DNA from 3 places in the Planococcus sp. TJ-201 genome. Region 1 is predicted to be linked to each of the others. Evidence: riboswitches for the same ligand, from Rfam matches in the RefSeq annotation. Region 1 holds a riboswitch; each other region holds the start of a gene.
What was found. Region 1 has a riboswitch for S-adenosylmethionine ahead of AC4EG4_RS03900 (methionine biosynthesis PLP-dependent protein). Riboswitches for the same ligand answer to the same signal wherever they lie in the genome.
Positions count from the first base shown of each region.

Region 2: another riboswitch for S-adenosylmethionine. It lies ahead of mtnK (S-methyl-5-thioribose kinase); the one in region 1 lies ahead of AC4EG4_RS03900 (methionine biosynthesis PLP-dependent protein).
Region 3: another riboswitch for S-adenosylmethionine. It lies ahead of AC4EG4_RS15455 (methionine ABC transporter ATP-binding protein); the one in region 1 lies ahead of AC4EG4_RS03900 (methionine biosynthesis PLP-dependent protein).

Region 1 covers NZ_JBZDOG010000001.1:730,095-740,642, reverse strand. The annotation lists gene AC4EG4_RS03920 (ABC transporter ATP-binding protein) at 1-241, opposite strand, end outside; gene AC4EG4_RS03915 (ABC transporter permease) at 243-1,874, opposite strand; gene AC4EG4_RS03910 (Fe(3+) ABC transporter substrate-binding protein) at 1,944-3,011, opposite strand; gene metC (cystathionine beta-lyase) at 3,363-4,535, opposite strand; gene AC4EG4_RS03900 (methionine biosynthesis PLP-dependent protein) at 4,519-5,652, opposite strand; SAM riboswitch class I at 5,726-5,830, opposite strand; gene AC4EG4_RS03895 (antibiotic biosynthesis monooxygenase family protein) at 6,075-6,380, shown strand; gene AC4EG4_RS03890 (hypothetical protein) at 6,377-6,730, shown strand; gene AC4EG4_RS03885 (cobalamin B12-binding domain-containing protein) at 6,746-7,405, shown strand; gene AC4EG4_RS03880 (STAS domain-containing protein) at 7,380-8,147, shown strand; gene AC4EG4_RS03875 (LLM class flavin-dependent oxidoreductase) at 8,653-9,660, shown strand; gene AC4EG4_RS03870 (hypothetical protein) at 9,743-9,913, opposite strand; gene AC4EG4_RS03865 (hypothetical protein) at 10,104-10,548, opposite strand, start outside.
Region 2 covers NZ_JBZDOG010000003.1:107,362-117,909, forward strand. The annotation lists gene AC4EG4_RS08865 (hypothetical protein) at 1-2,250, opposite strand, end outside; gene AC4EG4_RS08870 (1,2-dihydroxy-3-keto-5-methylthiopentene dioxygenase) at 2,385-2,921, opposite strand; gene AC4EG4_RS08875 (methylthioribulose 1-phosphate dehydratase) at 2,937-3,551, opposite strand; gene AC4EG4_RS08880 (2-hydroxy-3-keto-5-methylthiopentenyl-1-phosphate phosphatase) at 3,548-4,213, opposite strand; gene mtnW (2,3-diketo-5-methylthiopentyl-1-phosphate enolase) at 4,219-5,433, opposite strand; SAM riboswitch class I at 5,509-5,618, opposite strand; SAM riboswitch class I at 5,890-6,043, shown strand; gene mtnK (S-methyl-5-thioribose kinase) at 6,120-7,310, shown strand; gene mtnA (S-methyl-5-thioribose-1-phosphate isomerase) at 7,307-8,368, shown strand; gene AC4EG4_RS08900 (sugar ABC transporter substrate-binding protein) at 8,365-9,447, shown strand; gene AC4EG4_RS08905 (sugar ABC transporter ATP-binding protein) at 9,512-10,548, shown strand, end outside.
Region 3 covers NZ_JBZDOG010000006.1:144,142-154,689, reverse strand. The annotation lists gene AC4EG4_RS15470 (dicarboxylate/amino acid:cation symporter) at 1-1,125, opposite strand, end outside; gene AC4EG4_RS15465 (MetQ/NlpA family ABC transporter substrate-binding protein) at 1,281-2,096, opposite strand; gene AC4EG4_RS15460 (methionine ABC transporter permease) at 2,147-2,815, opposite strand; gene AC4EG4_RS15455 (methionine ABC transporter ATP-binding protein) at 2,808-3,833, opposite strand; SAM riboswitch class I at 3,922-4,026, opposite strand; gene AC4EG4_RS15450 (thioredoxin family protein) at 4,061-4,387, opposite strand; gene AC4EG4_RS15445 (toprim domain-containing protein) at 4,393-4,731, opposite strand; gene gcvH (glycine cleavage system protein GcvH) at 4,927-5,307, opposite strand; gene AC4EG4_RS15435 (arsenate reductase family protein) at 5,386-5,739, opposite strand; gene AC4EG4_RS15430 (acyl-CoA dehydrogenase FadE) at 6,220-8,001, opposite strand; gene AC4EG4_RS15425 (acetyl-CoA C-acetyltransferase) at 8,292-9,467, opposite strand; gene AC4EG4_RS15420 (3-hydroxyacyl-CoA dehydrogenase/enoyl-CoA hydratase family protein) at 9,496-10,548, opposite strand, start outside.

The sequences.
Region 1 (10,548 bases):
CACGTTTTTCAGGCTGTACAAAAGTCCGGTCATCCACAAGCACTTCATCTTGGATAGAAACCTTGCCGACAGAAGGTTTTTCAAGTCCGGCCAATAGGCGCAAAACAGTGCTTTTGCCGCTGCCGCTCCGCCCTAGAATCGAAATGACCTCGCCTTTTTTAATCTGCAATGAAAAACTATTGAGTGCAGTTGCTTTTGTATTGGCATAAGAAAAACTAAGATTTTCGATTGATACAAACATGTCAGTCCATCTCCTTCTCGAGAAACTTATAAAAGATCACAATGGCCAGGGCACTGATACCTACTATCAATAAAGAAGCTTGGGAAGCTTCCATAATTTTTTCATCACTTGCGTATTGAAAAGCTTTTGTGGAAAGTGTATCAAAATTAAAAGGCCTCAAAATCAAAGTCAATGGAATTTCTTTCAGCACATCAATGAAAACAAGGATGAATCCACTAATGATGGCACCTTTCATCATGGGCATATCTACTTTGAAGAAAGTTCTTGTCAGCCCAGCTCCAAGGAGGCGGGAGGCATCCTGAAAATCAGTACCGATTTTGTCATAACCGGTCTCTATAGAACTGTAGCCAATGGCAAAAAAACGAATGATGTAAGCAGTGATGAGCAGGATGATGCTGACACTAAGAACCAGCGTCGTATTCATGCCAGCCATTCGGTAAAGCGGCGCGAGAAATTCATCCAATGCCACAAAGGCGGTTACGACTGCCACCGCTATAACGGCGCCAGGAATAGAGTAGCCGAGAACTGTCAGTTTTGGCAACAACTTAGCGAACCTTCCTTGGACCAGGCGTGCAAAGTTGCCAACAATTAATGCAAACACAATTATGGCTGTCGCACTTAAGCCTGCTACGACAATCGAATTTCTCATATAGGACATAAATTCATCTAATGGAATGGTTCCAAACGTTAAAATCGTCCACTCGATCAATTGAGCAATCGGTATGAAAAATCCTAATGCCAGTATGCTTAAACAATAACCAGCAGCAGCGACTGCCTTCCAACCCGTTAATTGAATCAAGGGCAGCGGACGAACCTTGGTGGAAGAATAGCTATATTGGCGCCTGCCTCGCAGCACTTTTTCAATCAGCAATATGACAATTACAAAGCCCATTAAAGAAGCTGCCAACTTAATGGAGGTTTCAATATCTCCAAGACCAAACCAAGTTTGAAAAATACCCGTTGTAAAGGTCTGGATGCCGTAGTATTTCACCACTCCGTAATCGTTCAACACTTCCAAAACGACTAAACTGGCGCCAGCAATGATGGATATACGGGATATCGGTACAACCACTTGGAAAAAAGTGCGCCATGGACCTTTTCCAAGAAGCCGTGTACTTTCTATCAAAGAAGCAGATTGCTGCGACAGGAAAACTTGTGTAATGGTATAGACATAAGGATAGAGAAAAACTGTGTAAATAAAAATGGCACCGGGCAAATTCATGATGTCAAAGTAAGCCGGATTTAGTTCCATGCCAAAACGATCACGAAGTGTGGTCTGTATCACACCCGTATAGTTGAAAATTCCGTGGTACGTATAGGCTCCAATAAAAGGTGGTATGGAAAGAGGGAGGATTAGTGCCCATTTGAAAAATCGCCGGAAAGGAAACTGGTACTGGGCAATCAGCCAAGCCAGGCTCAAGCCTATGAATATCGTTGCGCCGGCAGTAGCGACAACGAGAATCAATGAGTTTTTGATGAACGACCACAGAACGAACTCTTTCATATGCTCCCAGTTTTCATTAGAGGGAGTAAAAAGCCCCGTCACAATTGTGATGTTCGGCAAAAACAACGCAGCGATAATCGCCATGGCCGTGACCGTCCAAATATTTACGTTTGCCAATCTTCTTTGCATCGCTTTGTCCACCTTTCCAATAACAAGAAACCCCTTGCTGCAAAATGCAGCAAGGGTCGAGCCTATTGATTATTTCCAGCCGACTTCATTAAAAATCAAAATTGATTTGGCATTGTTTTCTCCAAGAGCCGATAACGAAATATCCTGCTCTTTGAACTCACCCCATGATTTTAACAGTTCAGATGGTTCTACTTCTTCATTTACTGGGTATTCATAATTCGCTTCTGCAAATGTTCCTTGTGCTTCAGGAGCAGATAGGAACTCCAACAATTTTATCGCATTTTCTTTATTTTGGGATGATTTGACAACACCGGCTCCACTAACGTTAACGTGAGTTCCGTCTGTTTCCTGATTCGGGAAGAACAGGCCAAGGCTTTCTGCCACTTCAACTTCTGCAGGATCTTCAGAGTTCAGCATTTGTCCGAAATAGTAACTATTCATAATCGCAACATCACCCACGCCTGCCGCAATAGCTTTAGCTTGATCGCGGTCTCCGCCTTCAGGGTCACGTGCAAAATTGTTTACCAATCCTGCGGCCCATTCTTTTGCCTCTTCTTCACCGTTTAACTCAATGAATGAAGCAAGCAACGACTGATTGTAGACATTTTCGGAACCACGAATTAATACGCGGCCATTCCATTCATCTTCTGTCAACGCTTCGTACGTTGATAATTCTTCAGGTGTTACCGTTTCTTTGTTGTAAACAAGGACGCGTGCACGTTTTGTTAAACCGTACCACATTTGGTCAGTGTCACGGAAATTTTCTGGGATTTGTTCGTTTAGCAGGTCACTTGATACTGCTTGCAGCAAGCCATCATCTTTTGCACGGAACAGGCGGCCAGCATCAGCAGTCAAGAACAAGTCTGCCTCGGTGCCATCGCCTTCGCGTTTGATGCGCTCGAGCAATTCATCTGCTTCCCCTTTGATGAGGTTTACTTTGATGCCGGTTTCCTCTTCAAATTTTTTGTATAATTCATCGTCTACATCATAATGTCTTGCGGTATATAAGTTAACCTCTGTGCTTTCCGCTGCTTCTTCAGAATTGCCATCTGCTGCAGGAGCGGATGTATCCGTGTTTCCACATGCTGTTAAAACAAGAAGTAAAAATGCCAAAACGACGTAAATCAGTTTGTTCATGAGTGTCTCTCCCTTAATTGTATAAGTTATATTTCAAATGAAAATCATTCTCATTTTCAATTATAAGGTGCTAACTGATAAAGTCAACCAGATTTTGAGGAAAACAATATTTTATCAATATATATGTCGAATATATAGCGGGAAGCAGCCTTGTTCATCTTACTCCTCATTTTTTAAGAAAGAAAATAAGGAGGAGATTCTGCGTCTTTCACAGGTTTGGAGCCGTATATTGAGTTATTTCCGCATTAGAAAAACGGGCTTGCGCAAAATATAAGAACCCTTTAGCTAACTAGCAAAAGGGTTCTAATTCGGCAATAATTTAGTATTTTGTTGATACGGCAAGTTCTTGGTTTAATTAGCAATACTCAGCCCATTACGGCGGGCTACTTGGGCCAATGCCTGATTTAGGTCTTGGACCAGATCATCCGGATGTTCAAGGCCAACAGAGTAGCGCAGCAAGCCATCTGTGATTCCACGTTTTTCACGTTCTTCGACAGGCATTGAGCCGTGGGACATGGTTGCTGGGTAAGACAGGATCGATTCAACAGCACCCAGGCTGACAGCAAATACGGGAATTCTCAAATGATCCACAAAGACACGGGCTGATTTTTTATCAGCTAAGCGGAAGGAGAGAACGGCGCCTGCGCTTCTGGCCTGGCGTTCGTGAATCGGATTGCCAGGATGAAATGAAAATCCTGGGTAGTAAACTTCTTCGATCAATGGATGGTTATGCAGATATTCTGCGATTGTGCGTGCCGATTCGGACGACTGTCCCAACCGGGCACCCAATGTCTTGATGCCTTGAATCAGCAAGTAAGAATCTTGTGCGCCTAGAACCGAACCAAAAGTATTTTGAATAAAGCCCAGCCGGTTTCCAAGTTCTTCATCTTTAGTCACCGCAAGTCCTGCGATGACATCGCTGTGTCCTGACAGGAATTTCGTTGCGCTATGGAGAACGATATCTGCACCAAGCGCCAACGGATTCTGGTAAAGGGGCGTCATGAATGTGTTGTCGACGAATGTCAGGCAGCCATTGGCTTTCGCTAGTTTTGCAGCGATTTCGATATCTGTAATGTTCATGACCGGATTAGATGGAGTTTCCAAATAAACCACTTTTGTGTTCGGCTGGATCGCGTTCGCCATTTCGTTCAAATCGGTCATATTGACGAATGTGTACTCGATATTAAATTTATCCAAAACTTCGGTAATGAACCGGTAAGTTCCCCCGTAGACATCCTCTGAGACGAGGACGTGATCACCTGAAGATAGGAGCATGAAAGCGGAAGAAATAGCAGCCATTCCTGATGAAAAGGCAAATCCACGTTTGCCGCCTTCTAGGTTAGCGATAGTTTCTTCCAATGCCAGACGAGTCGGATTTCCAGAGCGGCTATAATCAAAAGGCCCAAACGAATCAAGACTCTTCTGATGAAATGTGGAAGATAAGTAGATGGGTACGTTAACGGCCCCAGTTTGCGGGTCAACTCCGGTAGAGTGGATAAACTTGGTTTCAATACGATCCGTCATATTCAACAACCTCCTCTTTCAATTTCGAAAATGCCTGTGACAGGTCAGCAATTAAATCTTCAGCGAGTTCGACACCGACCGAGAAGCGCAGTAGTCGGTTGCAAACACCGCGTTTGGTGCGTTCTTCAAATGGAATGTCTGCATGAGTTTGGGTAGCGGGATACGTAATAAAGCTCTCAACGCCGCCTAAGCTCTCGGCAAAGGTAATTAACTTGATGTTTTCCAGGAAAGGTCCGACCCATTCTTCTTGCTGCAAGCGGAATGACAGCATGCCGCCTCTTCCGGGATACAGTACATCCGAAATCGCGGGCTGCTCGGCAAGAAAAGCGGCAATCGCTTTTGCATTGGCTTCATGTTGACGCATGCGCAGAGGCAAAGTCTTTAATCCACGGATTAGCAGCCAAGAATCAAAAGGCGACAGTACCGCGCCGACGGAGTTATGGAACATCGAGAGTTTTTGACAGATGCTTTCTCCTTTTGCAACAACTAGACCCGCGAGAACATCATTGTGTCCGCCAATGTATTTTGTGGCACTGTGGATGACGATATCTGCTCCCAATTCGATCGGCTGTTGGAAGAAAGGAGTAAGGAATGTATTGTCGACAATCAAGAGCAGATTATGTTTTTTTGCCAATCCGGCATAAGCGGTAAGGTCGATTTCCTGCATCAGCGGATTGGTCGGTGTTTCAATAAAGAGTGCCCGGGTATTTATCGTAATTTTTTCTTCGGTGTCCTGTACATCTTCAAACGCTGCATATTTCGGGTGGATATTGTAAGCTGCTGCAAAATGGTCCAATAGGCGATAAGTTCCACCATAAATATCTTCCGGCACTAATAGTTCATCGCCTGGACGGAAAAGAGACAAAACCAGTTGGATGGCTGCCATGCCGGAACTACAGGCAAATCCGGCATCTGCGCCCTCAAGTTCTGCAAATCCTTCTTCCAGAACAGAACGCGTTGGATTTTTTGTTCGTGTATAGTCATAGCCAGTTGATTGCCCAAGCCCTTGGTGTTCATAGGCCGTCGATAAGTAAATGGGCGGGTTGACCGCTCCCGTTGCCGCGTCGCTGCGATTGCCTAGTTGAACCAATAACGTTTCCAAGCTGTGTTTTGTCATTTCACTCATCCTTTCAACAATAAAACAGGGGCTGTTCTTCAAAAGAAGAAAGCCCCTGTCTGGAAATGCATTCTTCTCATCTGGTAGGCAGCGCCTATTGGAATTAGCACCGTAGTCTTCGTCAGACTGGTTGCTGAGACTTCACAGGGCCAAGTCCCTCCGTCTCTCTAGATAAGAAATATCATATAAAGTTATAAGTTGGTCTGTTTCGATGTTTCTAATCTTAATTCATTTAGTATCGGAAAGCAAGAGAGAAAACCAAATAATTGAAATAAAAAGATATTATGAAACGAAGAGGAAAGCAATAAAGCTGAAGTATCCCAAAAGCTCAGCGTCTCTGTATGGAAACGAATCAATCTTTTATTTCGTTTGTCAAAATGATATAATGGTTGAATGAAATTTCTATGCAAAGGGGAAAGCGAATGTATATTGTTACCTCGACAGTGGTGGTTCCGCCTGGAAAAACGGAAGAAGTCATCGGTATTTATCAAAAACGTTCACGACGTGTAGACTCGGCGGAAGGTTTTCATTTGTTCAGGCTTATTCAAAACACCAAAAGAAAAAATGAATTGACAGTGCATATGGAATGGCAATCGAAAACAGCTTATATGAACTGGGTGAAAAGTCAGGAATTCAAGGAAATCCACGACATGGAAAAAAATTATCCGGACCAGGAATTGGCGAAAATCATTCCAACAGTAAGGCAGTATGAAGTGGTGGCCGAATGAACAAAGAGACTAAAAATAAAATTGCTGCTGATACCGCGAAAAGTATATATGATGCTTACCCAACGCTATGGGAACGTTTTGGCGAGAGAGGTTATGAGCACACGGAAAAAGATAATCATCATCACCTGGATCATTTGGATACTGCATTTTCCCTTAACGATGAAAAAATATTTACTGATTACGTCCTCTGGCTTGAAACTGTGCTGACCAGCCGCAACGTGGAGACGGTTTTGATTATTGATAATTTTGAACGCTTACAACAAGTTTTGCCAGGGAATATAGATACAGATGAAGAAGTCTTTATGCTGCGTTGTTTAACAAATGCGATTGCGGTATTAAGCCCTTCATAAAGTAAGGAGGGGAACATGAACAGTACATCACAAGAACTGGCCAATTTATTTTTGGCTGGCAATGAAGAGCAAGCTTTACGACTAGTCCAAACGTATTTAGAAGAACATACAAAAGAAGAACTTTACCAATGGGTATTGACTCCTGCGATGTATTGGATCGGAGAGCAATGGGAAAAGAATGTTATCACAGTTGCCGATGAACATTTAGCAACTGCCATTTGCGATTTTGTAGTATCGGTTACGGAAGTGCGTCGGCCGGTACAAGTTCCCAATAGAAAGAAAGTCATGGTGCTTGGCCCTGAAGGGGAAGACCATTACATTGGCTTGAAAATGGTGGCTTCTTTATTTAAGGAGTGCGGCTGGGAGGTTCAGTATCTGGGTCCAAACTTGCCGCTTGATGCGGCTATTGATTCTGCAAAGCGCTGGGAACCTGATGTCATCGCCTTATCGGCTGCTTTGGCATATCGGCTTCCTGTTTTAAAAAACTATGCAGAGTCGTTCGTCGCACTTAAATTTAACCCGACGGTTGTTTTAGGAGGAAGAGCTGTCTCAATAGCGAAGTGGCCGGCTTCCAAAACCGAAGGCATCATCATCGTTAAAGAATTGGACCAACTAAAAAGCTGGATCCAAACTGGAAAGGAACCTGACAATGACTTCAGCATCTCAATTGGATGAATGGCCGCTGCCTGCTTTTAAATTGAATAGTAAACTGGCCATTGTTGAATATTCTGAGGAAGCGAGAAAATTGGTGGGCGACTGCTCTTCTTTTCTGGAAATTCTTGATGACGGAAGCAGAGAAAAGGCGCGTAAATTTCTTTTAAATGACCGGTTAGCTGAACCTCTGGAATTAAATTTTATTTCAGCAACCCAAGAAGTATTTCTTGGAGACGTCTACAGCAAGTGGGACAGCGACTTCTGTCTGAATATCGTCTTAGTTCCAAAAGGCAATCGGCTTCTCGAAGTAACGAGTCAATTGTTAAGCCTACGAACTCGTTTGCAGGATACCAATTATGATCTGCTTCTTGAAAAAGAGCGCACTGAAGAATTGTTGCAGCAGGTAAGGCAATTATCTGCGCCTTGCATCGATCTCGGCAAAAAACATGTATTGATTCCGCTGTTTGGCGATTTGGATCCTCAAAAAATTGAAGTGATTCGTTTTCACATTCTGAATCAAATTTATGAAACAGGTGCTGAAACAGTCATCATGGATCTTACAGCGATGGAACAGTTGGAGCAGGATGGGGTCGATTACTTGAAATCGCTGATGCAAACATTCAAAGTGATGGGCATTCGGGGAATTGTCACAGGCATTAAACCTCAGCATGCGTTGCAGCTTCATCATCTGAAGACAGGCCACGACCTTCATTTTGTTTCATCTTTGCAAACGGTCTTGGCCTCGCGAAAGCTTCTTTTGTAAATATGGTTAAACCCCGAAGCGCATTGCTTCGGGGTTTTTCTACTTATTGAAATAAGCAATTCTCTGCTTGAACCTCCATGGGCGCTTGCGCTTTTCTTTGTCCAGCTCCAGCTGTACGGCTGAAGAAACGCCGTTTCGCCGGAGCGTCTTATGCCCGTCGGACCTCCACGGGCGCTTGCGCTTTTCTTGTTGTCCAGACTCCAGCGCCCAGCTCTTGGGGTCATAAGCCAACCCGACTGTGCGGCAAAGAGCGCCGCTTTGCCGGTCTGGCTTATGCCCGTCAGAGCTACACGGGCGCTTGCGCTTTTCTTTGTTGTCCAGCTCCAGCAGCCAGATTCTAGGGTCATAAGCCACTCTGGCTGTGCGGCTAAAAAACGCCGCTTCGCCAGCGTGTCTTATGCCCGTCGAATCTACATGGCTGCTTGCGCTTTTCTTGTTCTGAGCAGGAAAAAGGAAGTTTTTGTGAAATATCGCTACAATGGAAGGGAATAGGAGTGGAATAGATATGGAAATTAAGAAATTTGAAAATATACCATTGGGTGTGCTCGATTTGGCGCCGATCAATGAAGGTGCGGAAACGGCACAGACGTTTATAAATAGTGTGGAATTGGCACAGCATGTAGAGCGGTTAGGATTCCATCGTTATTGGTTGGCGGAACATCACAATATGCCCGGTATTGGGAGCTCAGCAACATCGGTCCTGATTGGCCATATTGCAGGCGCGACAGAGTCTATTCGTGTAGGTTCAGGCGGAGTTATGCTGCCGAACCATGCGCCGCTTGTGATTGCCGAACAATTTGGCACATTGGAAACCATCTATCCGGGCCGCATTGATTTGGGCTTAGGCCGTGCACCTGGGAGTGATCAGGCAACTGCTTATGCATTGCGCCGGACATTGCAAAGCAGTGGAGATGATTTCCCGCAGCAGGTGGCAGAGCTGGAAAACTACTTTTCAGAAAATCCGGTGGGGCGTGTTCGTGCTTATCCCGGAACTAATTTGAAAATTCCGCTTTGGCTGCTTGGATCAAGCGGATTTAGTGCACAACTTGCCGCATTGAAAGGGTTGCCGTTTGCATTCGCCAGCCATTTTGCGCCAGATTATATGATGCAGGCGCTGCAGCTGTACCATCAGAACTTCAAGCCTTCTTCCGTTTTGGCATCACCATATGCCATGCTCGGGGTTAACATCATTGTGGCGGAAACTCAGGAACGTGCTGAATGGCTTGCGACTTCATCTCAGCAGCAGATGTTTTCGTTGATGAGAGGGGAGCCGACGACGTTCCAAGCGCCGATCGACAACTTAGAAGAGGTATGGACAGATCGAGAAATTGCGATTTTCCGTGACAAGCTGGATTCCGAATCGATGATTGTCGGAACACCAGACATCGTCAAACAAAAACTGAAGAACTTTATTCTTAAAACAAGAGCCAACGAAGTTATCGTCAACTCGCCGATTTTCCATCAGGAAGACCGCTTGCGTTCGTATGATTACGTGGCAGAAATGATGAGTTAAGCCAAAACCCCGTTCATTTTTTTGAACGGGGTTTTGTTGCATAAAACTGGCCTCTCTGTTGCAGAGAGGCCATGATTTGACATCAATGAAGATCTTTCACTTGTTCATCTTCACGCTGCCGCCGTCTTGGAATTTCGTCTTCTTCATAAGCTGCATAGTCAGGTGCACCTTCGCCAATCATGTTCAGAACCGCATTGAAATCGTCGTCTATACGAAGTTCAGCTTCACGGGGATCGAGTACTTTGCGTTCCATTATGATTAACCTCCTTGTATGATATTGTGCAGCTAGCTGGCAATGAACGCGGAGTCCTTATCTACTTCTATTATACAGGCTATTCTGATAATAAAAAAGCGGGGTTACTTGGAAATCTACAGTTCTATTTCTACTGGTTTTGTTAGCTAAAAAACCGCTGGAGCAATGGCACCAGCGGTTTTTAACGTATTTATTGCTGATTGATTTCTGCGTTCATAACCATCGATTCAAAGAACAAAGAAGGTGAGTCTTCATTCCACTCAAGAGAAGGGAGGTCTGCTGTTCGTTCATCTAGATCACCATAAGCAAGCTCTGTTCGTAGGTCATCGGTCAATTCGAGTTTGACGTATGGACCTTCCGGCGTCAGCCAGTTTAGCTGGGACAAGCGGTTTTCAAGTGAAAAAGTGATCCATTCATCTTCCGCTTCTTCCGTTTCAAATAACGGTTCTGGAGCAGCCATTAACCATGTCTGGCTCGAATGTTTAGGAGGCAGCCACAAGTTTTTCGACAACACACCTTCTTCAGTGGTAAATTCAGCAATCTCATGGCGCAGCTCCTGCACCCATTCACCATTGCCAAGTTGCAGGCTGCGGGATACATAGACGTTGCCAATCAGAATTTCACCAGCGTCTTTT
Region 2 (10,548 bases), on a different contig from region 1:
CATTCCGCCCAGCATGCCTTCTTCGAGAATATCTTCGTAGAGATGGCTGACGATTTCACCTTGCTGCCGTTCGGAAATAAATCCTTGGTTCCAGCCAAACGGATTTTCGTGGGTCATGCCGCGTGAAGCCGGAACGCCAAACTCAGCGATGACGATCGGCATCTCATGAGAGTCATTTAAATCTTTCAAGTAACCGGCGTAGTTATTAAATTCCCCGCGGTGGTCGACAAATTCCGTATAGCGTTCATCCAAATTCAGAAAATCAGGATAGTATGGGTAGACATGGTAAGACGCAAACATACCGACCGTTTCTGTCACACCTTTTGTTTTGATGTGATTCGGGTCGACAGTTGCCATGTCCTCCTGTTCACTCGGTTCTGCGGGCTGATCGATATTGTCTGTGGTGACCCAGTTAGTGAAGCTGAGTGGCCGCATGCTTTGGTATTCGTCCATCTCGTATTCCGCGAGACGGTCCAATTGCTCTGCAAGCCAATACTCCATAGGATTGGCATCTTCTGTGTAGATATGGGTGCCCTCGTAGTCGCCTAAATCAGGATAATCAAGTTCCATTTGATGGACGGTCAAGGGGAACCATTCGATGCCGATCATCCAACCAATGACATAGGAAGAGATATCGGTCTTATAAGTCCCGTAGGCGTGGCCAGGTTCTTGCTCTACGACGGCATCCCCATGGATGACGTCTACAATTTTTTCGACTTCAGCTTCAAAGCGCTCAGTGATCTCAGGAGTGAAGGCATCCAAAGTTTCCACTAAAGGTTCTTCATCAATCCAAACGCCGTGGTACAAGTAGAGTGGCTCTTTGGCGCTGGCATTGTAAGCGGCAAATGCTTCATAGAACGCTGGAGGGTGGAGCGTATAAACGCGGACCGCATTGGCATTCATTTCACCAATTGCCTGGAACCAACGGTCATATTCTTCCCGCGTAATCGCTGCTTCTCCAGGAAATGTTCCGGGTTTCGCCATTCCCATATTGACGCCTTTAATGGTGAACGGCTCCCACTCCCCATCTTGATAAACCTCAAATGCCTGTCCGTTTACACGGGAAGGGTAAGCAATGCCATCCTTCTCTGCTGCAGTTGTTTTGACCGTCTCAACCTCTGTTTCCTTATCTTCTGTATTTGCCAAAATGGTCTCCATCATCGGTACGTAAGTCTGCCAATAAAAACTTTTTTCAGCATCCAGTGACTCCATGGAAATGAACGAGCGCAATTTCGAGAATCCTGAGTAGCGGTAGAATCCCGGAGTGTCGTCAATATCCACAAAATCGCCAGCAAAATAATAAAGGTCTGCGCCGTGTTTGGACTGGTGGAATACAGCCGGAAAGTTCTCGGGAATGCCGGCTGCTTTCAACTTCTCGCTGCCCGCGCTTTCAAGATCCCATTGGTAGTCTGCCAAAACTTCGGTACCTGCAGCCGCTTGGTTAATATCAAACCAATAACCAAAAGAGGGACTGCTTTCTAATTCAAATTGATCATTGCCTTGATCGGTAAAAGCAAGGTGAATGCCATTAATGCCGATTTCTCCTGCTTCTTCTGACAGGACCACAATCTCGCCTTCGGCATCATTCACCAAGACAAATCCTGGACCTTCAAAATTCCATTTCACATCATTTTGCTCATAGTTGTCTACTATCCACTGAGGAACTTCGCCTTCAGGTGCCTGAAGGTCCACAAAATGGCGTCCGCTCCAGCCGCTCCACTCGAGTCCCAGAAATTCGTTCATGTCTTGCGCGACTTCTTTTGGAGTGGGGGAAGCAAAAGTATTAAACTCAACGACCAAGTCCGTTCCTTGAGACTCTACCTGCTTTTTGATGGTCTGCCATTCATCCATTTGAAGTCCACCGGAAATCATAGACGAAGTGCCCGGGTCTTTTTCTGCCGATTGCCACGGAAGATCTTCTTCATAAACCCCATAAGAATCTGCCAAGTAAATGAGGTCCGTCCCAGACAAGTCTTCAGGCAATTCACGAATCGTGTAGCTTTCTGCTTCTTCATCCGGAACAAACCCGTAATAATCCGTATCTGCATTATACGTGCCTTGGGAGTCGGATATGTAGCGGTGGTGATTCAGCAGCCATGTCAGCCCTTTATGCTCCCGATAGCTTTCTGTCGGAACCGTCTTGTCAATAATCGCTACATTCATTATTTTTTCTTCCTGAAAAAACCAAATCATAATAGGGAGTCCAAATAAAATAACAACTGCCAAAAGGGAGAGAAACACTTTTTTCATTCATATCACTCTTTTCTATTTGCAAAATATATCTTGGAAATTATTATAGCTTAAAATTGGTTAAAATATAAAAAAATTACCTATTTTTTCAAATAAAAAAAGATCCGACTATGTCGGATCTTTGAACCACCTTATTAGTTTTGAATGCTGTTTTCTTCCTGATAAACTGGTACCCAGCCTTCGGTTGTGACAAAGATGCGAACCGCTACAACTTTCCGGTCATCTGCAAGTGTGAAGTAGTGTGTGATATTTTCAGGTACCGAAATCAAGTCGCCTGGAGTCAGGTGGACTTCAAAAAAGCGTTCGTCTTTTCCTTGGATGATGAATACGCCATGTCCGCTAACAATATAGCGCACCTCATCATCTGTATGGATGTGTTTGCGCTGGAAGTTCTTCAATAACTCGTCCAGTTTTGGGTTGGAGTCTGACAGCGAAATAATGTCCGCTGCCTGATAGCCGCGACGTTCTGAAATGTCATCGATTTCGGTTTTGAATGCTTGAAGAATCTCATCTTTGTTTTCATCGCTCAAATCAAATTTTTCGCGAAGGTGTTCGGGTAATTTAGTGTTGTCCCAGTGTTCATAAACAACTTCCTGCTGCTCCAAAAAAGCTGCAACCTCTGTTTGTGCTTCGATTGTTTCATTTGTTCCTTGAATTTTAATAATCGCCATTTTAATCTTCCTCTCTTATTTTAGGTGTAGTTGCAATGCCAATTGATATTGAAATAAAAACTCACAGGCTTCAAGCAGTTTTTTCGCTTCAAAGCCATCTTTTCCCCAGACGGTAATGCCATGGTTGCGAATCAGCACCGCTCCTTTATCAGCAGTAACGAATGCGTCAAATTCTTTGGCGAGCATTGGAATATCTGCATGGTTGGGGATGACGGGAATGCTCAGTACCGCGTCCTCTTCCCACAATCCAAAAGCTTTGATCAATTCCTGGCCCTGAAAATCAATTTTTCCGGCGTCGCCGTACAATTCAGAAATGACATTATTGGCGACCGTATGGACATGGAGGCTGCACCCGGCGCTGGTCTTTCCATAAATTATACAATGCAATAAGGTTTCAGCAGATGGTTTCAACGTTGATTCAACAGCGGGCTGACCATTGGCATCGACAAGCAGAAAATCTTCATCTGTACGTTTTTTCTTGTCTTTGCCGCTCGCGGTTACCAGAAATTCGAGCGGTTCGTCCGCCACTTTGATGGCAAGATTGCCGCTGGTCCCCATAAACCAATCGCGCACGGCCAGTTCGTCTTTGACATCCGCCAATTCCCGCCACTTTTCATGCAAAAGGGTCATGACTTCACCCCTATATATTCATCAACAATCGCAATAACTTCGTGGAACGTTTCGAACGGTTCGTAATTGATGCCCGCTTCTTGGCATTTTTCAGCCAGCAAATCCCGAGCAATGACGAAATCCGCTTCTTTTGCAGCTTCCCAGTCACTGATGGAGTCTCCAATGACGATGCTTTTCGTGTCTTTGTCCAAAAGATCCCGGATGACAGATGGTTTGCAGCATCCGCAGCCCTGGCTTGTGCAGGCATCGTCGCAGCCATGCGGAAATTCCAGTTTGATAAGATCACCTGAAAAGTCAGCGCTGTTGCAGTAGATGTCATCAAAAGGTCCGAAAGGTTCAAGTAGCGGATGGACAAAGAAATCAATGCCACCGCTAACAATATACAAAGGCAAATTCTGCTTTTTCGAATAGGCGACAAAGTCGCTGAATCCTTCGCGTATTTCCGCCTGCTCCAAAACATAGGAAATAATTTCGTCTTTTTCCGAAACCGGAAGCAAGGAAAACATTTTTGCGACACCCTCACGTATTGAGATGGATTGGTCGAGAATTTGGTCTTTGACCGGTATCCATCCCGGTGGATCAAATTTTTCCATGATGGCAATAATATTGTCATTAGCTGTAATCGTACCGTCAAAATCACAAAAAATAATCGGTTTGTTCACTGTTTTCACCCCCATAGTTCAAGTGCTGTCTGCAATTCTTTATGCTGTTTGCCGGCATTCTGCAAGGTTTCTCCCTGCAGCACGGCGTCAATGGCTTGTCTGAATGCCTGTCCGCCGCCAGCTGCTCCAGCGGGATGTCCGTGAACGCCGCCTCCGGCATTGATGACGCTGTCGATTCCGTAATCCGCCATCAGCAAAGGCACAAGCCTCGGATGAATTCCGGCGGATGGCACTGGAAAGCTGCGTTTTAGCGGGCTGTCCCGTGTCAGTTCTTTGCCGAGTGCCAGGGCTGCCGTTTTTTCCAGTGCAACACTGCCGTAAGGTGAAGGAAACAGCGAAAAATCAGCGCCGACATATCGGATCAGTTTTCCAAGGGCCAGCGGTGTCGCAAGGCCATAGAAGGCAGAAGAAGTGAAGGCACCGCTAAAAGCGGGATGCGCCATAAGCGGCAAGGCGATATCATCATCTTCAGCAAGCTCCTGCAAGACATCCAACCCATACGCATGAACGTTGAACAACAAGGCATCTGCTCCAAGTTCGCGTGCTCTCCGTGCTTTTCCTCGCAGTTCTGAAGTTCTCCCTGACAGGTTCACCGCATAAAGCGTTCGGTGTCCCGTTTCTTCATAGACATCATCAAGCACTCGTTTACCCGTGGTAATGCGGCTTTCAAAAGGAGTTAGTGGGTTATCAAATAGTATTTCATCATCTTTGACCAGATCCACGCGGCCTAATGCCTGCTGACGCAATTGAGCGGACAGGAAATCCAGGTCACGGCCGATGACGCCTTTAAAAATACTCATGAGAAGCGGCCGTCCTCCAACGCCAAGAGTGTCGCGAATTTCTTCGATGCCAAAGCGCGGTCCAGGAAAGTGGCTAAGCAGGTCGTGGCTAAACTCCAGATCCAATAGCTTTACTTCGCCATCCAACGACAATTTGCCGAAAACAGTAGTCAAAATGGCAGGCAGGTCAGCCGAAAAATTCACGCTTGGGTAGGCAATTTCAAGCTCTGCTTTTATTAAATCCGGTTTTAGCGGGTGGCGTTCTTGTTCAAATTCTTCGATGGAGACGACATTTCCTTTATGGTGTTTCAGTTGTTCCTGTTCAAGCAGCGGCAAGTCAGTCCAAGAACCGATGGTCAGTCCCAAAGCGATGCCGTCCGCTTTTTTTTCGAACGAACCCGGTTTTCCGTAGACTTGATATGTAGCAGTCAAAACGCTCATGTATTCCACACTCCCATGCAAATTTTAAAAAATAAAAACCTCTTCAAATAAGAAGAGGTTAAGGGCGTTAACAACTTCTTATTTCTCAGCCACCGGTTCTGGCTGCAAGAATTAGCACCGTGTCCATCAATGGACCGGTTGCCGGGTATCATAGGGCTTGTCCCTCCACCTGCTCTAAATAAGAAAGATATGAAATTGGGTAAATATGATTTATTAAGTCAGACTATCGGTTTTTATCAATTGATATTCCACAAATCCGCTTCGTCCGCGGAAAGCGTCCGCCTGAAGCGATTTCTTCCACTACAAGATTAGTAAAGTAATTCTGATTATTTCATGTGCGCAGAAATCTGTCAACTCCGTTATCATAAAATTGTTTTTATTGGAAAAATGGATTGACAGTTAATTCTGAATCGTGATAGGATTCTTTTCATAACTTAAATTAAATAACACGTAGTACTCTTATCAAGAGCTGGCAGAGGGATATTGGCCCGATGACGCCCAGCAACCGACCGTAATACCTTCGTGAGAAGGGGCGCTTTATGCGCCAGGATGAAAATCCTGCAAGGCACGGTGCTAATTCCATCAGAAATTTATTTCTGAAAGATAAGAGGCATGGAATCTCTTATTCTGGCCTCTTTCTTTTATGAAAGAGGCTTTTTATATTGCATATGAAAGGAAGATTTACAATGACACTTACGGTTCCCGCTACTTATAAAGCCTTAACGGAAGAAACAGCGATTGCGCTGGCAAAAACGGTTCATACATTTGACCCTGCTGCCCAATTGACTTGCCGGGAAATCGGCGACGGCAACTTGAATTATGTTTTCCAAATCGAAGATCCAAATACAGGAAAGCGGCTGATCATCAAACAGGCATTGCCATACGCTAAGATTATCGGCGAAAGCTGGCCGTTGACGTTAAAGCGCGCGACGATTGAAGCGAATGTCCTCAGAAAGCACGGAGAATTTGTCCCGTCACTCGTGCCAACAGTCTTTGCAACAGATGAAGAGTTGGCCATTACGGTGATGGAAGATTTGTCTCATCTGGAGATTGCGCGGGAAGGGTTGATCCACGGACGGAATTTCCCGAGATTGTCGCAGGACATCGGTGAATACTTGGCACTGACTTTATTCCACACATCGGATTACGGCTTGCATCCTTTTGAAAAAAAGCGTTTGGCTGCGGAGTTTTCCAATCCCGAATTATGCAAGATTACGGAAGATCTCATTTTTACAGATCCATTTTTTGATCTCGATACCAACGATTACGAACCGCAGCTTCAATCAGCGGCAGAAGCGATCTGGAGCAACCGGAAGCTTCAGCTCGAAGTAGCAAAATTAAAGAAAAGCTTTTTGACTGAATCGGAAGCTCTGCTGCATGGCGACCTACACACCGGCAGTATTTTTGCCAGCCAGACGGAAACGAAGGTGATCGACCCCGAATTCGGTTTTTACGGTCCGATTGGATTTGATGTTGGTTTGTTCCTGGCGAACTTAGTTTTCCAGTCGATCACACGCGAAGATGAGAATCGCCAAGTGATGGTAGAAGATATCAGAAAGACCTGGGATGTCTTCGCTTCTTCATTCACCGAGCTATGGAAAAAATATAGTGTGGAATCGTTCAAGGAGACAGAGGGCTACCTGGAGCATGTGCTTGAGAAAGTGCTGACAGATGCAGCCGGTTTTGCAGGATGCGAATTAATTCGCCGAACCATCGGCTTGGCACATGTGAAAGATCTGGACAGCATCGAAGACGCAGGTAAGCGAATCGCCTTCAAGAAGCAAGCATTGCAGACTGGCCAGGTTTTGATTTTACAGCGCAAGGAAATCACATCGATCAACGATGTACTGCAAATTCTTGAGGAGGCCCGTACATGAGCATCCCCTTATCCATCAAATGGGACGGCCAGCAGCTGACCATTTTAGATCAGCAAAAACTGCCGCATGCCATTGAATATGTGACGCTTGAAACCGTCGAAGACGTTTACGATGCGATTCTTGCATTAAAGGTTCGCGGAGCACCCGCCATCGGCATCACTGCAGCTTATGGACTGGCTAACGGCGCCAAGCGGCACGATACGGATTCGTTGGAAGCTTTTCAGCAATACGTTGAAAAAGATGCCGCATACTTGAATTCTTCCAGACCGACCGCAGTCAATCTTGGCTGGGCGCTTAGCCGACTGAAAGATAAGCTTCGAGAAGCAGAGAACGTACCACAAGCCAAACTGCTGCTTCAGGCGGAAGCAGTCCAGATCCACAAGGAAGATGAAGAGTCGTGCCGCAGCATTGGCGAGCATGCACTGGTGTTGCTGCAAGAGCAAACGCGGGTAATGACTATTTGCAACGCCGGTTCGATTGCTACGGCAAAATACGGCACTGCATTAGCGCCGTTTCACCTGGGCAGCGAGCGGGGACGTGAATTTGAAGTGTTCGCCTGTGAAACCCGGCCGATTTATCAAGGCGCACGCCTGACGGTATGGGAGCTGCAGCAGTCTGGAGTGGACGTTACGTTGATCACTGACAGCATGGCTGCACACACGATCAAAGCAAAAGGGGTTGAAGCCATCATTGTCGGTGCCGATCGCATTGCAGCCAATGGCGACACGGCAAATAAAATTGGAACTTATAATTTGGCCTTACTGGCTGCCGCCTTCAGCATTCCGTTTTACGTGGCAGCACCGGCTTCAACTTTCGATCTGTCGATAGAAGACGGAAGCGCGATTCCCATTGAAGAGCGCAACCCGGAAGAGATTACCCATATGAACGGACAACCGGTAGCGCCGCTTGGCACAAAAGTATTTAACCCGGCTTTTGATGTAACACCGGGACACTTGATTACCGCGATCATTACTGAAAAAGGCATTATCCAATCCGATTATCAAAAAAACATCCCTGATTTGCTCGGTGCATCTGCAGGAAAAGGAGAAAGATTATGAAAAAACAATCCATCTGGCTGCTAGCCGCATTATTATTTATCAGTATGTTTTTGGCCGCATGCCAACCGCAAGGGGACGTCAGTGAAGAAGAAACTTCTTCGGATACAGAAGGCGAAGCCTCTGATCATCCGCTTGCCGGCAAGGAAATTGCATTGATCATGCAAATCAACTTGGGTACATTTTCTGCTCAGTACATTGCGGGAGTAGAAGAGCAAGTTGAGAGTTTCGGTGGGAAAGCGACCGTTTTCACTTCAGAAGGCGATTTGGCGAAAATGGCATCTAACTTGGATGCAGCGATTAATCAAGGCGTCGACGGCATTTTGATTGACCATGGAACAAAAGAAGCGCTGAACCAAGGAGTTGAAAAAGCGCTGGAAGCTGGAATTCCGGTAGTGGCGTTTGATACGGGCATTGATGTGGAAGGCGTTGTTTCTTTAGAGCAGGGAGACCAGCAGATGGCGGAAATGACATTGGAAAAACTGGCCGAAGATAATGGCGGCGAAGCTAATATTGTCAAAATTTGGACAGCTGGCTTTGCACCAATGGAAAGACGCCAGATTGCTTACGAGAAATTCATGACGGACAATCCGGGCATCCAGGAAGTTACAGCATTTGGAGCTGCTACTGACAACACGGCATTGGATACACAATCACAGATGGAAGCTGTTTTGAAGCAATACCCGAACGAAGGAGAGATTACAGCGGTCTGGGCTTCTTGGGATGAGTTTGCAAAAGGTGCTGTCCGTGCCATTGAACAGGCAGGGCGTACCGATATCAAGGTCTACGGCATTGACATGAGCGATGAAGATTTGCAATTGATGCAAAAAGATGGCAGCCCGTGGGTAGCTTCTGCAGCTGTCGATCCAGCAGATATTGGACGCATTCAAGTGCGTTACCTCTATCAGTTGTTGAATGGTGAGGAGCCGGAAGAAAAAGTAGTCTTGGAGCCGGTGTTTATTGAGACGGAGAACTTGCCTGAAGAAACGGTGACAACAGATGAGTTGAGTGAATTTGTAGAAGGCTGGGGAGCAAGCGACCAAGGTTATACAGATGACCTGCGCGAATTGGAAGGCCAATAATCTTTACCAGTTCGAGCTGTCCTGAAAGATGGGGACAGCTCTTTTATCAGAAAGGGGCATTTCTATGGTAGAACCGTTGCTTTCGATGAATGCTATCGGAAAGAAATTCGGTGCAGTTACGGCGCTTCAAGGAGCAGAGTTTCAATTGAAAAAAGGCGAAGTCCATGCCATTCTCGGTGTTAACGGTGCAGGAAAAAGTACCTTAATCAAAATTTTGTCAGGCGTCTATCAACAGGATGAAGGATCGATTTATCTGGACGGTGCAGCCATTCGGCTGGAATCACCGAAAGCCGCCAAGCAGCAAGGGATCTATTGTGTTTACCAGGAAGTGGATACCGCCATTGTGTCCGAGTTGACCGTGGCGGAAAATATTCTCCTGGATACCTTTGCAGAAAAAGGAAAGCTGTTTGTTTCCAAGCAGAAAATCAATGAACAGGCTCGCTCGGTGCTGCATGAGCTGCAGGCAGAAAACATCAATGTTCAACAGAAAGCGGCACTCCTAACCTTGGCAGAAAAGCAGATGATACTGATTGCCAGAGCATTGGTTCATTCGGCAAAAATTATTATTTTCGATGAACCAACAGCACCTCTATCGATTCATGAATCGGAAAAGTTGTATACGGTGATTGCAAAACTAAAAGCACAAGGTGTCGGCTGTGTTTTCATTTCGCATCGCCTGCCTGAAGTATTTGAAATCAGCGACCGGATCACCGTCATGCGCGAAGGGACGCTTGTCCAAACTTACGATACGGCTCAGGCCGATCAGGACGGGGTCATCGAAGCGATGCTCGGTGCGGCGCTCAGCCATGAATTGGAGCCGCGTGCGCATGACATCGGAACCGGCTTGCTAGAAGTTGCTAATTTATCGGATGGCCAAAAGCTTAAAGACCTGTCGCTGACAGTAGCAGCAGGAGAAGTGGTGGGCGTTGTCGGGCTGGTAGGTGCGGGAAAAACGGAGCTGGCAAAAGCGCTGTTTGGCGGAACGCCTTTAACATCCGGAACAATTAAGCTTGCCGGGAAAAACGCTCTAATCAAACATCCAGCAGACGCCATCAAAGCAGGAATGGCGTTGATTCCTGAGGAGCGGCGAAAAGAAGGGTT
Region 3 (10,548 bases), on a different contig from region 1:
TAAAGCTCCGTCACCCGTGACGTTTGCTGCAGTACCGAAGCTGTCCTGTGCCATGTAAAGGGCGATCATCAAGGCAACCATTGTGGCATCAAACCCAAGCATAACTTCCAGTAAACCAATCGCTGCCATAACCGCACCGCCTGGAACTCCTGGTGCAGCGATCATTGTTACACCCAGCATTAAAATGAACGGGAAGAAATCGCCAAAGGTCGGGACTCCGCCTGTCAACAATACTACACCTATCGCACATGATACCAAGGTGATGGTACTGCCGGATAGATGAATGGTTGCAAACAAAGGAACGGTAAAGTCTGCCACCCGTTCATTAACTCCCGATTTACGGGATTGGCGCAAAGTGACCGGAATGGTTGCTGCAGAAGACTGCGTGCCAAGTGCCGTGAAATATGCCGGCATCATCGTTTTTAAGATTCCAAAAGGATTTTTCCCTTTTAATGCGCCAGCTGATGAATACTGAAGCAACAGCATGGTCCAGTGAAGGATCAAAATCATTAAAAAGACAATTGCGAACAACGATAAGATTTCAAATACTGCCCCGCCATAGGCCATATTGGCAAAAATACCAAAGATGTGGAACGGCAACAAAGGAATAATCACGTAAGAAATCGTCTTCTCAATAATTGCTTGGAATTCATCAAAAAATGAGGTCATGGTCTTGCTTCCTGTCGATGCCATGCCGATGCCGAGCAAGAACGCCAGGATCAATGCTGACATAACACCAAAAACAGGCGGCATATCAAGGGCAATAAATGTCGCTGCTAATGCATGCTCCGGATCTTCCAAGCTGCTTAAAGAGCCTTCCCGCATAACATTGGGCAAAACCGTGGTTGCTGCAAAAAACGCTAAAATCCCCGCTGTTACGGTAGATGCATAGGCAACTCCGGTGGCTACACCCAAAAGCTTGCCTGAACCTTTGCCCAATTTTGCAATTCCCGGAGCAATAAAGCCGAGAATAATCAACGGTACAATAAAGTTTAGAAAATTACCAAAAATCGTGGTAAACGTTGCGAATACCCGCACCATCCATTCTGGCGCAACCAATCCAATGAGAACCCCCAACACAATTGCCACGACAATACGTGGCAGCAAACCAAAATTGAATTTCATCAAATTGTCCTCCTCATATGAACAAATGCTTATTTTATATTATTCAAAAGTAGCACAGACCTTTTAAGAATGACAGCCATATAGGAAAACGCGAAATATTTTTATTATTTAAACAAAATAAAAAAGCATCCGTTGAAGGATGCTTTTTTACAGGATTATTCGACTGGTACGACTGAGCCGCCCCATTCTTCCAAAATGAAATCTTTAATTTCTTGTGAAGTTAACACTTCCACTAATGCTGCAATGTTTTCGTTTTCTTCATCGCCAGCGCGCACTGCAATAATGTTAGCATATGGAGAATCTGAAGACTCAAGTGCAATGGAATCTTCCATTGGGCTAATGCCTGCATCAATTGCATAGTTCGAGTTGATTAGAACTGCATCGCCTTCACCTGCTTCATACATTTGAACCAACAATGCCGCTTCGTAGTTGGCATCAAATTGAAGATCTTTCGGGTTTTCAACAACGTCGCTTACTTCAGCAGCTGTTTTTTCTACACCTTCAGCCAATGTAATCAAGCCTTCAGCTTCAAGCATAGAAAGAATGCGGCCGTGATCAGCAACCGAGTTGCTCATCAAAATCGTTCCACCTTCAGGCAGTTCATCAAGTGAAGCGTGATCCTGAGAGTAAACACCGATTGGCTCGATGTGAATGCTGCCTGCGTTTTCAAATTCGTAGCCATGATCCGCTACTTGCGACTCTAGGTAAGGAATGTGTTGGAAATAGTTGGCGTCGATTTCACCAGACTCTAAATCTTCATTTGGCAGGATGTAATCCTGGTATGTTTCAATTTCAAGTTCAATGCCCTGCTCTTCTAGAATCGGTTGTGCCTGTTCTAAAATTTCAGCGTGGGGCACGTTCGAAGCGCCAACGCGCAAGGTGCTCGATTCTTCTTCTTCGCTTGCCCCGCCATTTCCGCATCCTGCGAGTACTAAAGCTGTTAGTGCTGTTCCTGCTACAAATTTCTTCATCTGACTCTCTCCCTTTTCATGTGTTTTTATATAGTACGGAAAATCCGCTGCTATCGTTTGTCTGACTTAGTTGTTACCCAATCACCTATAAATTGAATAACGAAGACGATAATCAAAATTAAGATCGTTGCCATTAACGTGACATCTTCCCGGCTGCGCTGGAACCCGTCCAAGAAAGCCAAAGTCCCAAGGCCGCCTGCGCCAATGATGCCAGCCATTGCCGTGTAACCGACTAATGCAATGGCCGTCACCGTGATTCCGGAAATTAAAGCCGGTTTCGATTCAGGCAACAGGACTTTCCAAATGATGGTGCCGGTTGTCGCGCCCATAGAACGGGCAGCTTCGATGACCCCTTTATCAATTTCTTTCAAGGCAATCAGCACCATGCGTGCATAAAATGGAGCTGATCCGATGATCAATGCCGGCAATGCAGCGTTGGGTCCACGAATAGAGCCCATCAAGAATAACGTAAACGGAATCAATAAGATAATCAGGATGATAAAGGGAATCGAGCGGAAAATATTCACGAATGCCCCTGTCAGCCAGTTGACGACTTTGTTTGCCCATAATTGCTTTGGCGCTGTCAAAAACAGCAAAATGCCAAGGGCCAATCCAATAACAAATGTAAATACTGTAGACAATGCCGTCATGTAAAGTGTTTCAATAGTGGCTTCCCACATATTGTCCCAATCGACGTTCGGGAATAATGATTCAATCATTGTGCATCACCTCCGCTTGGACATCTTCTAACCGAAGGAATGCCAGTGCTTCTTCAATTTCTGCTGCTGAACCTTTCAATTGCAGGATCAACGTTCCATATGCCCCGCGCTGTGTGTGCGAGATATTGCCTTGAACAATGTTGACTTCCACTGCATGGCTGCGGATCAACTTTGTCAGAATCGGCTGTTCAGTTTGGTCTCCGACAAAGACCAATTTTACCAACTCGCCTGTCGGATACAATTCCCGAAGATTTTTGATGGTTTCGTGCGAATCACCGGAATCGGTAACCTGTGCCACAAAACGTTTCGTGATTTCTTCTTTCGGCGATTGGAAAACATTCAGAACATCGCCAAGTTCAACCACCCGGCCGCCTTCCATGACCGCCACACGATGGCAAATCTTGCGGATTACATGCATTTCATGAGTGATTAACACAATGGTCAAACCCAATCGTTTGTTGATGTCCACCAGCAGATCCAGGATGGCATCGGTTGTTTCTGGATCGAGTGCAGATGTTGCTTCGTCACACAACAAGACTTCCGGATCATTCGCCAGTGCCCGGGCAATGCCGACGCGCTGTTTCTGTCCGCCTGAAAGTTCCGATGGATACGCGTTTTCACGGCCAGTCAATCCAACCAGTTCGATCAACTCTTGAACTCGGTTGCCCCGCTGTGCTTTTGCCACTCCGGCAATCTCGAGCGGGAACTCGATATTCTCTCTTACTGTTCGAGACCATAACAAGTTGAAATGCTGGAAAATCATGCTGACTTTTTGGCGGGCCTTGCGCAATTCTCCACCTTTAATCGCTGTGATCGTCTGCCCGTTAATTTCGACTGTTCCTGAAGTTGGTTTTTCCAAACCGTTCAACAACCGGATCAACGTACTTTTACCAGCTCCGCTGTACCCGATAATGCCGAAGATTTCACCATCGGAAATGGATAAATCGACTCCGTCAACAGCTGTAAGAACTGCTTTGCCTGTATCGAATTTTTTCGTTACTTTTTTTAACTCAATCATCTCTTGAACACCCCTAGATTCTAAAAATAAAAAACCCTTCCGCGCAGAACTGAGCAGAAGGGCAAACGTATATTATACGGAAACCAATCTCTCATCTTCCAAAGCTTTCGCTTCGTGTGATTTGGCACCATTTCATTTTCATGACGGTTGCCGGGCTTCATAGGGCACTTCCCTCCACCACTCTTAATAAGAGTTTTGATATGAAATTATTTTATCAGAATCTCAATTTACCATGACGTGCTAAATTCGTCAACAGATTTCAACTTATCATATAAATATGGGACCGAATGGAAAGCATAAATCTTTTCCTCAATTTTGCCATTCTCCGTAATTAGCAGGCACGGCACACTTTCCACTTGGTATAAGCCTGCAATTTCTTGGACATAATTCAAGTTGGCTTTGCCGATTTCAAGATCCGGCAGCAGTTCTGTGACGACTGTCAACATCTTTGAAGCGACCTGGCAAGTCCCGCACATCGGCGTATATAAATAAAACGCAGTGGTCCGTTTTGTGTTTTTTTCTTTGATCCATTCTTTATGTGTCCATTCTTTCATCTTCTTCATCCCTCTATCAATAGCTTGTTGACCCGGACATTCGCTGCAATCAGCACATCCATCAAAATGCGAAGCGGTGTCGTTGAAACTTCCTTGTAGCTGCGATTCACATAGAAATGGCGGGCTTCCGGGAATTCACGTTTGACTAACTTCCGCAACTTTTCTCCTGAAGAATCGGCATCCACCAATATGATAATATCCTGATCTTCGTAAGGCAATAATAATTCTTCAAGCCGCGATGCACTTACTGTACCATTTGTGCAAAGAATCGTCACGGGTTCTGCAATGAGCGGCGCAATCCTCGACTTGTCGCTGATTCCCTCCACCACAATCACCTTTCCCATAAACATTCACCCCATCGAATATAGAATAAGAAAAGTCCTATTACTCAACTATACTAATTAATTCAATAGTTTCAAGAATATCACCTTGACGCCATAGAACCCTATTTCTTTCCTTGGGCCGTTTCAGCATTTTTTCCAATTCTATTCGGGGAGAAAAAAACAAAAAAGCGCCTAGGCATAGGCGCTTTCCAAAGTTTACTCGTTTGTCATTTCTTTGTATTGGTCTGCAGTCATCAGTTCGTTGACTTCTTCTTCAGAAGGGGCTTCGATAACCACCATCCAAGCTTGCTCGTAAGGAGATTCGTTGACGAATTCCGGGCTGTCTTCAAGCTCAGAGTTGACCTCAACTACTTTTCCGCTGATAGGTGCGTATAGTTCCGAAACCGTTTTAACAGATTCTACGCTGCCGAAGGGCTGATCTTTTTTCAGTTCTTCGCCAACTTGCGGAAGCTCAACAAAAACGATATCTCCCAATTCAGCCTGTGCGAAATGAGTAATTCCGATACGCGCATTGCCATCTTCGATTTTGACCCATTCGTGTTCTTTTGAATAACGAAGTTCTGCTGGTGTGCTCATCTTGACCCCTCCAAATTATGTAGTTCATTCATGTTCAGTTTGACATAAACAGCCGTGAAACACAAGATGACGCAGCCTTTATAACCAGCTCGTCCGGTAGTCCTCTTCTTTAAAGCCCAGTGTCACCTGTTTGCCGTCCCAAGCAAGCGGACGCTTGATCAGCATCCCGTCTGAAGCCAATAATTCCAGCTGCTGTTCTTCGGTCATGTCTGACAGCTTGTCTTTCAAGCTCAGTGAACGATAGACCAAGCCGCTCGTGTTGAAAAATTTCTTCAACTCCACCCCGCTTGCCTGGTAAATCTCTGTCAATTGTTCTTTTGTTGGCGGATTTTCTGCAATGTGAATTTCGTTATATTCGACACCGTTTTTTTCCAGCCAGCTTTTCGCTTTTCGGCACGTTGTGCATTTTGGATAAGCATAATAGGTAATCAAGTTAGAACCCCCTTTTTTCAAGCTTACCAAAAAGAACCCAAACGGTCGACGACAAAAAAACAGGCCAACCCAGATTTACTGGTTTGGCCTGTTCAGACTGTAGACAAAGGCTTACCCAAATGAATAGCCGTGCATAACCCCAACCGGTCAGGCCACTCCGCTTTCCGTGGGCTCAGCTTCAGCCTCCTCGTCACTTGCGTTCCTGCGGGGTCTTCAGCTTTCGCTGTCCCACAGGAGTCTGCGTGGCCAGTCCAATTGGGGGCGTGTGGTTCCAATCAAAGAGAGAAGCCTGTTCCTCACTTCACGCAAAAATTCGTAGCGCAAGGCGACGACTCAGCGCTTCGTCCGCCTGAAGCGCAGAATTCCGTATAAAACCCGACCAATTAAGATTTTATTCATTAGGTCGGGTAACTATTCTTATGTCTACAAGCTCAACAGGCACCCCCAACTTTACTGGAGGTGCCTGTTTTGAGAAAGCTATTACACAACGTATTTTTCGACATCGATTAGCTTGACAGCCGCTTCGCGTTTTTTCGCAATGACATTGTAAGGCGTTGAACGAGTCAATTTACGCAATGCAGAAAGCATCATACGCTGGTTGTCGCCTTCGATGGCTGCGATCAATGTTTCTTTCGCATCTCTTTCGATCTGGTCGAATGCTTCTTGGCAATAAATCTGCGTATACAATAGTTTCTGCTTGGCCTTTTCTTCGCCTGAAGCAGCGATTGCTTTTTCTGTACGCAATACGACCGACTCCATCGCAAAGACGCTGCTGACAATATCTGCGATGTTGACTAAAACTTCCTGCTCCGCTTCCAGTTTTGTCCCGTAAGTCTGAGCGGCAAGACCGGCCGCCAGCAAAGCGATCTTCTTAGCATTTTTCACCAAGTATTTTTCTTGGGCCAGCGCTTCTGTGCCGACTTCTTCTGGCATCATCATCAACAGCTCTTCTTGAAGCTGCTGTGCGTGCTGCAACAACGGCAATTCGCCTTTCATCGCTTTACGAAGCAATGTTCCTGGTACTAGCAAGCGGTTGATTTCATTGGTGCCTTCAAAAATACGGTTGATGCGTGAATCGCGGTAAATGCGCTCGATTTCGTATTCCTGCATAAAGCCATATCCTCCGTGTAATTGAACACCTTCATCGACGATGTAATCCAAGGTTTCCGTGCCAAAGAATTTATTCAGTGAGCACTCCACTGCAAATTCAGCGATCGAGTCAGCCACTAATTTTCCGTCTGCCTGCTGCTCATCCGTAAATCCGCTCATGCGGTCTTCGAACAACCCAACTGTGCGGTACACAGAACTTTCAACAGCATACAATTTAGAAGCCATCGTTGCCAATTTCTCGCGCGTCAAATTGAAGGAAGAAATCGGCGTCTTGAACTGCTGACGCTGGTTTGTATAAGGAATTGTCAATTCCATGGCGCGTTTCGATGCACCAATTGTGCCGACACCCAATTTGTAACGACCAATGTTCAAGATGTTAAACGCAATAATGTGTCCGCGTCCCGCTTCGCCCAATAGGTTTTCCACAGGAACTTCAGCGTCCTGCAAAACCAATGTGCGTGTAGAAGACGACTTAATGCCCATTTTCTTTTCTTCCGGTCCAACAGAAACACCTGGATATTCGCGTTCTACAATAAAGGCCGAGAATTTGTCGCCGTCAATTTTTGCATAAACTACGAAGACATCTGCAAACCCAGCATTGGTGATCCATTGCTTTTCGCCGTTCAAGACGTAATGCGTGCCTGCTTCGTTCAGTTTGGCTACCGTTTTCGCACCAAGTGCATCTGATCCTGAGCTTGGCTCAGTCAATGCATAAGCTGCGATCATTTCACCTGTTGCTAAGCGAGGCAAGTAGCTTTGCTTTTGTTCTTCGTTGCCGAACAGAACGATTGGCAATGATCCAATGCCGACATGTGCGCCGTGAGTGATTGAGAAGCCGCCTGCTTTAGACATTTTCTCAGCAATCAACGCTGAAGCGATTTTGTCCAAGCCTAAGCCGCCGTATTGTTCCGGTACATCTGCACCCAAAAGGCCAAGTTCTCCAGCTGTTTTCAATAGACGAACTGAGTGTTCAAACTCATGGTTCTCCAAGTTTTCAACGACTGGCATGACTTCGGTATTCACGTAGTCTTCCGTAGATTTTGCGATCATTTTTTGTTCTTCCGTGAAATCTTCCGGTGTGAACACACGTGACAGATCCGCGTCTTCGATTAAAAAACTACCGCCTTTTATCAATGTTTTTGATTGTTCCATTTTGTATTCCTCCTATTTTTTAATTGCTTTATGAATGTGTTTAAGTTGAGCTTAAATGATCACTTCTAATCCGCTTCGGTCGCTTTGGGCATGACTCCCGCAAGAAGCCAGGTAAAGTACACCTATCTCCTTGCTTCGCCTACCTGGACGCGCCGACGCTAATAAAACACATCTCTAACTAATTTCTATTTCTTCACTCTCTACTAGAGTGCAGTTCGAAACTAACAAGAATGTATAGAAAGCTGCGACTTTTCCAGATCTGACTTAAAATTTAATTATCAAATTCATTTCTACAACATTTCAAAGACGCCTGCTGCACCCATTCCGCCACCGATACACATCGTGACCACGCCGAACTGTTTGCCTTGGCGTTTTAATTCACTCATCATGCGGATTGTCAGGATGGAGCCTGTCGCACCCAGCGGATGGCCCAGTGCAATGGCTCCTCCGTTAAAGTTGACTTTGTCGATATCCAAGCCCAGTTCACGGATGACACCCAGCGATTGCGAGGCGAAGGCTTCGTTTAATTCCCAGACATCAATGTCTTCAATTGTTAATCCAGCCAGTTTTAAGGCTTTTGGAATAGCGACGACAGGACCAATTCCCATAACTTCCGGCGGTACGCCGCCTGTTGCGAATGAACGGAATTTAGCGATGGGCTTTAACCCGAGTGCTTCCGCTTTTTCACGGTCCATCACCAGCAACGCACCGGCGCCGTCGGAAGTCTGCGAAGAGTTTCCGGCGGTAACCGTTCCGCGTGCTGAGAAGGCCGTACGCAATTTGTTTAACGTTTGAATGCTGGTCCCGTGACGGACGCCTTCATCCATTTCGAACATAAAGGATTTTTCCTGATATTTATTGTTTTCATCCACATATCGCTTGGTTACTTCGACTGGAACGACTTCTTCGTCAAAGTTGCCGGCTGCAATAGCCGCTGCCGCTTTTTCGTGCGAACGGACTGAAAATGCATCCTGGTCTTCACGGCTGATGCCGTATTGTGTCGCCACCTGCTCTGCCGTGTGACCCATGCTCATATAGTATTGAGGTGCTGTTTCCGCTAATTTTGCATTGGGGCGAATGACGTTGCCCATCATCGGCACCATGCTCATTGATTCCACACCGCCTGCAATGATCGCTTCGGCTGAACCAACCATGATGCGTTCTGCTGCATAAGCGATCGACTGCAATCCTGAAGAACAAAAGCGGTTGACGGTAACGGCTGATACCGTGTCCGGCAATCCTGCAAGTGCTCCGATATTGCGGGCGATGTTCATGCCTTGCTCTGCTTCCGGCATGGCACAGCCCATAATCAAATCATCTATTGGCCCATCGTATCCGCCTGCCCGCTGTAGCGTTTCTCTGACAACCAATGCGCCGAAATCATCCGGACGTACAGTCGCCAACGAACCTCTTGTCGCTTTTCCGACCGGTGTTCGAGCACTGGCCACGATTACTGCTTCACGCATGTAAATTTCCTCCTTTTATCATCAACGATTAATTGCGTAACGGTTTTCCTTTGACCAGCATATGCTGCATGCGCTGCTGTGTTTTCGGTTCAGCCACAAGGCTTAAGAATGCCTGGCGCTCCAGGTCAAGTAGGTATTGCTCATCCACTTTCGTGCCGTACGGAACTTTTCCTCCAGACAAAACAAATGCCAACTTTTTAGCGATTTTTAAATCGTATTCACTGATATAGCCGGAACTGAACATGCCTTCTGCTCCCAGTAATAAAGTCGCGTAGCCCGGTTCTCCGGTAACGGGAACTTTTTCACGCAAAGGCGCTTGGTAGCCATTTTCATAAAGTGACAAAGCTGCCTGTTTGGCGTCGTAAATCAAGTGATCGCTGTTGACGCTGATGCCGTCCACAAAATTCAGGAAGTTGTTCTCACGCGCTTCTTCAGCTGAAGTGGATACTTTGGCCATCGCAATCGATTCGAACACTTTGCTGGCGATGTTTTGGTAGTCAACGGTTACACCGTGCGGCAAGCCTTTCAGCTGTTTCATGTACAATTCTTTGTTTCCACCGCCGCCAGGAATCAGCCCAACACCTGCTTCTACAAGTCCCATATACGTTTCCATTGAAGCTTGAATATGCGCTGCCGGCAGCGCGACTTCTGCGCCGCCGCCAAGAGACATGCCAAATGGCGCTGCGACAACTGGTTTGTTGCTGTATTTGATCTTCATCATGGCATTTTGGAAAGTCTTGATCGTGAAATCCAGTTCAAAAATATTGTCGTCTTGTGCTTCCATCAAAATCATGCCCAGGTTTGCGCCCACGCAGAAGTTCTTGCCTTGGTTGCCGATGACAAGCCCTTTGAAGTTTTTCTCGACTTCGTCGACTGCAAAATTGATCATTTGCATGATGTCCAAGCCAATTGCATTGGAGCGGGAATGAAATTCCAGCAAAGCAATGCCATCGCCCAAATCAATCAGGCTTGCACCGGAATTTGATTTGATCACGCCGTGTTTTTTCTTATAGCGCTTTAAGTCGATAACTTTTTCATTCACTGGAACGGGCTGGTAGCTCGTCCCATCAAAGAAATGCAA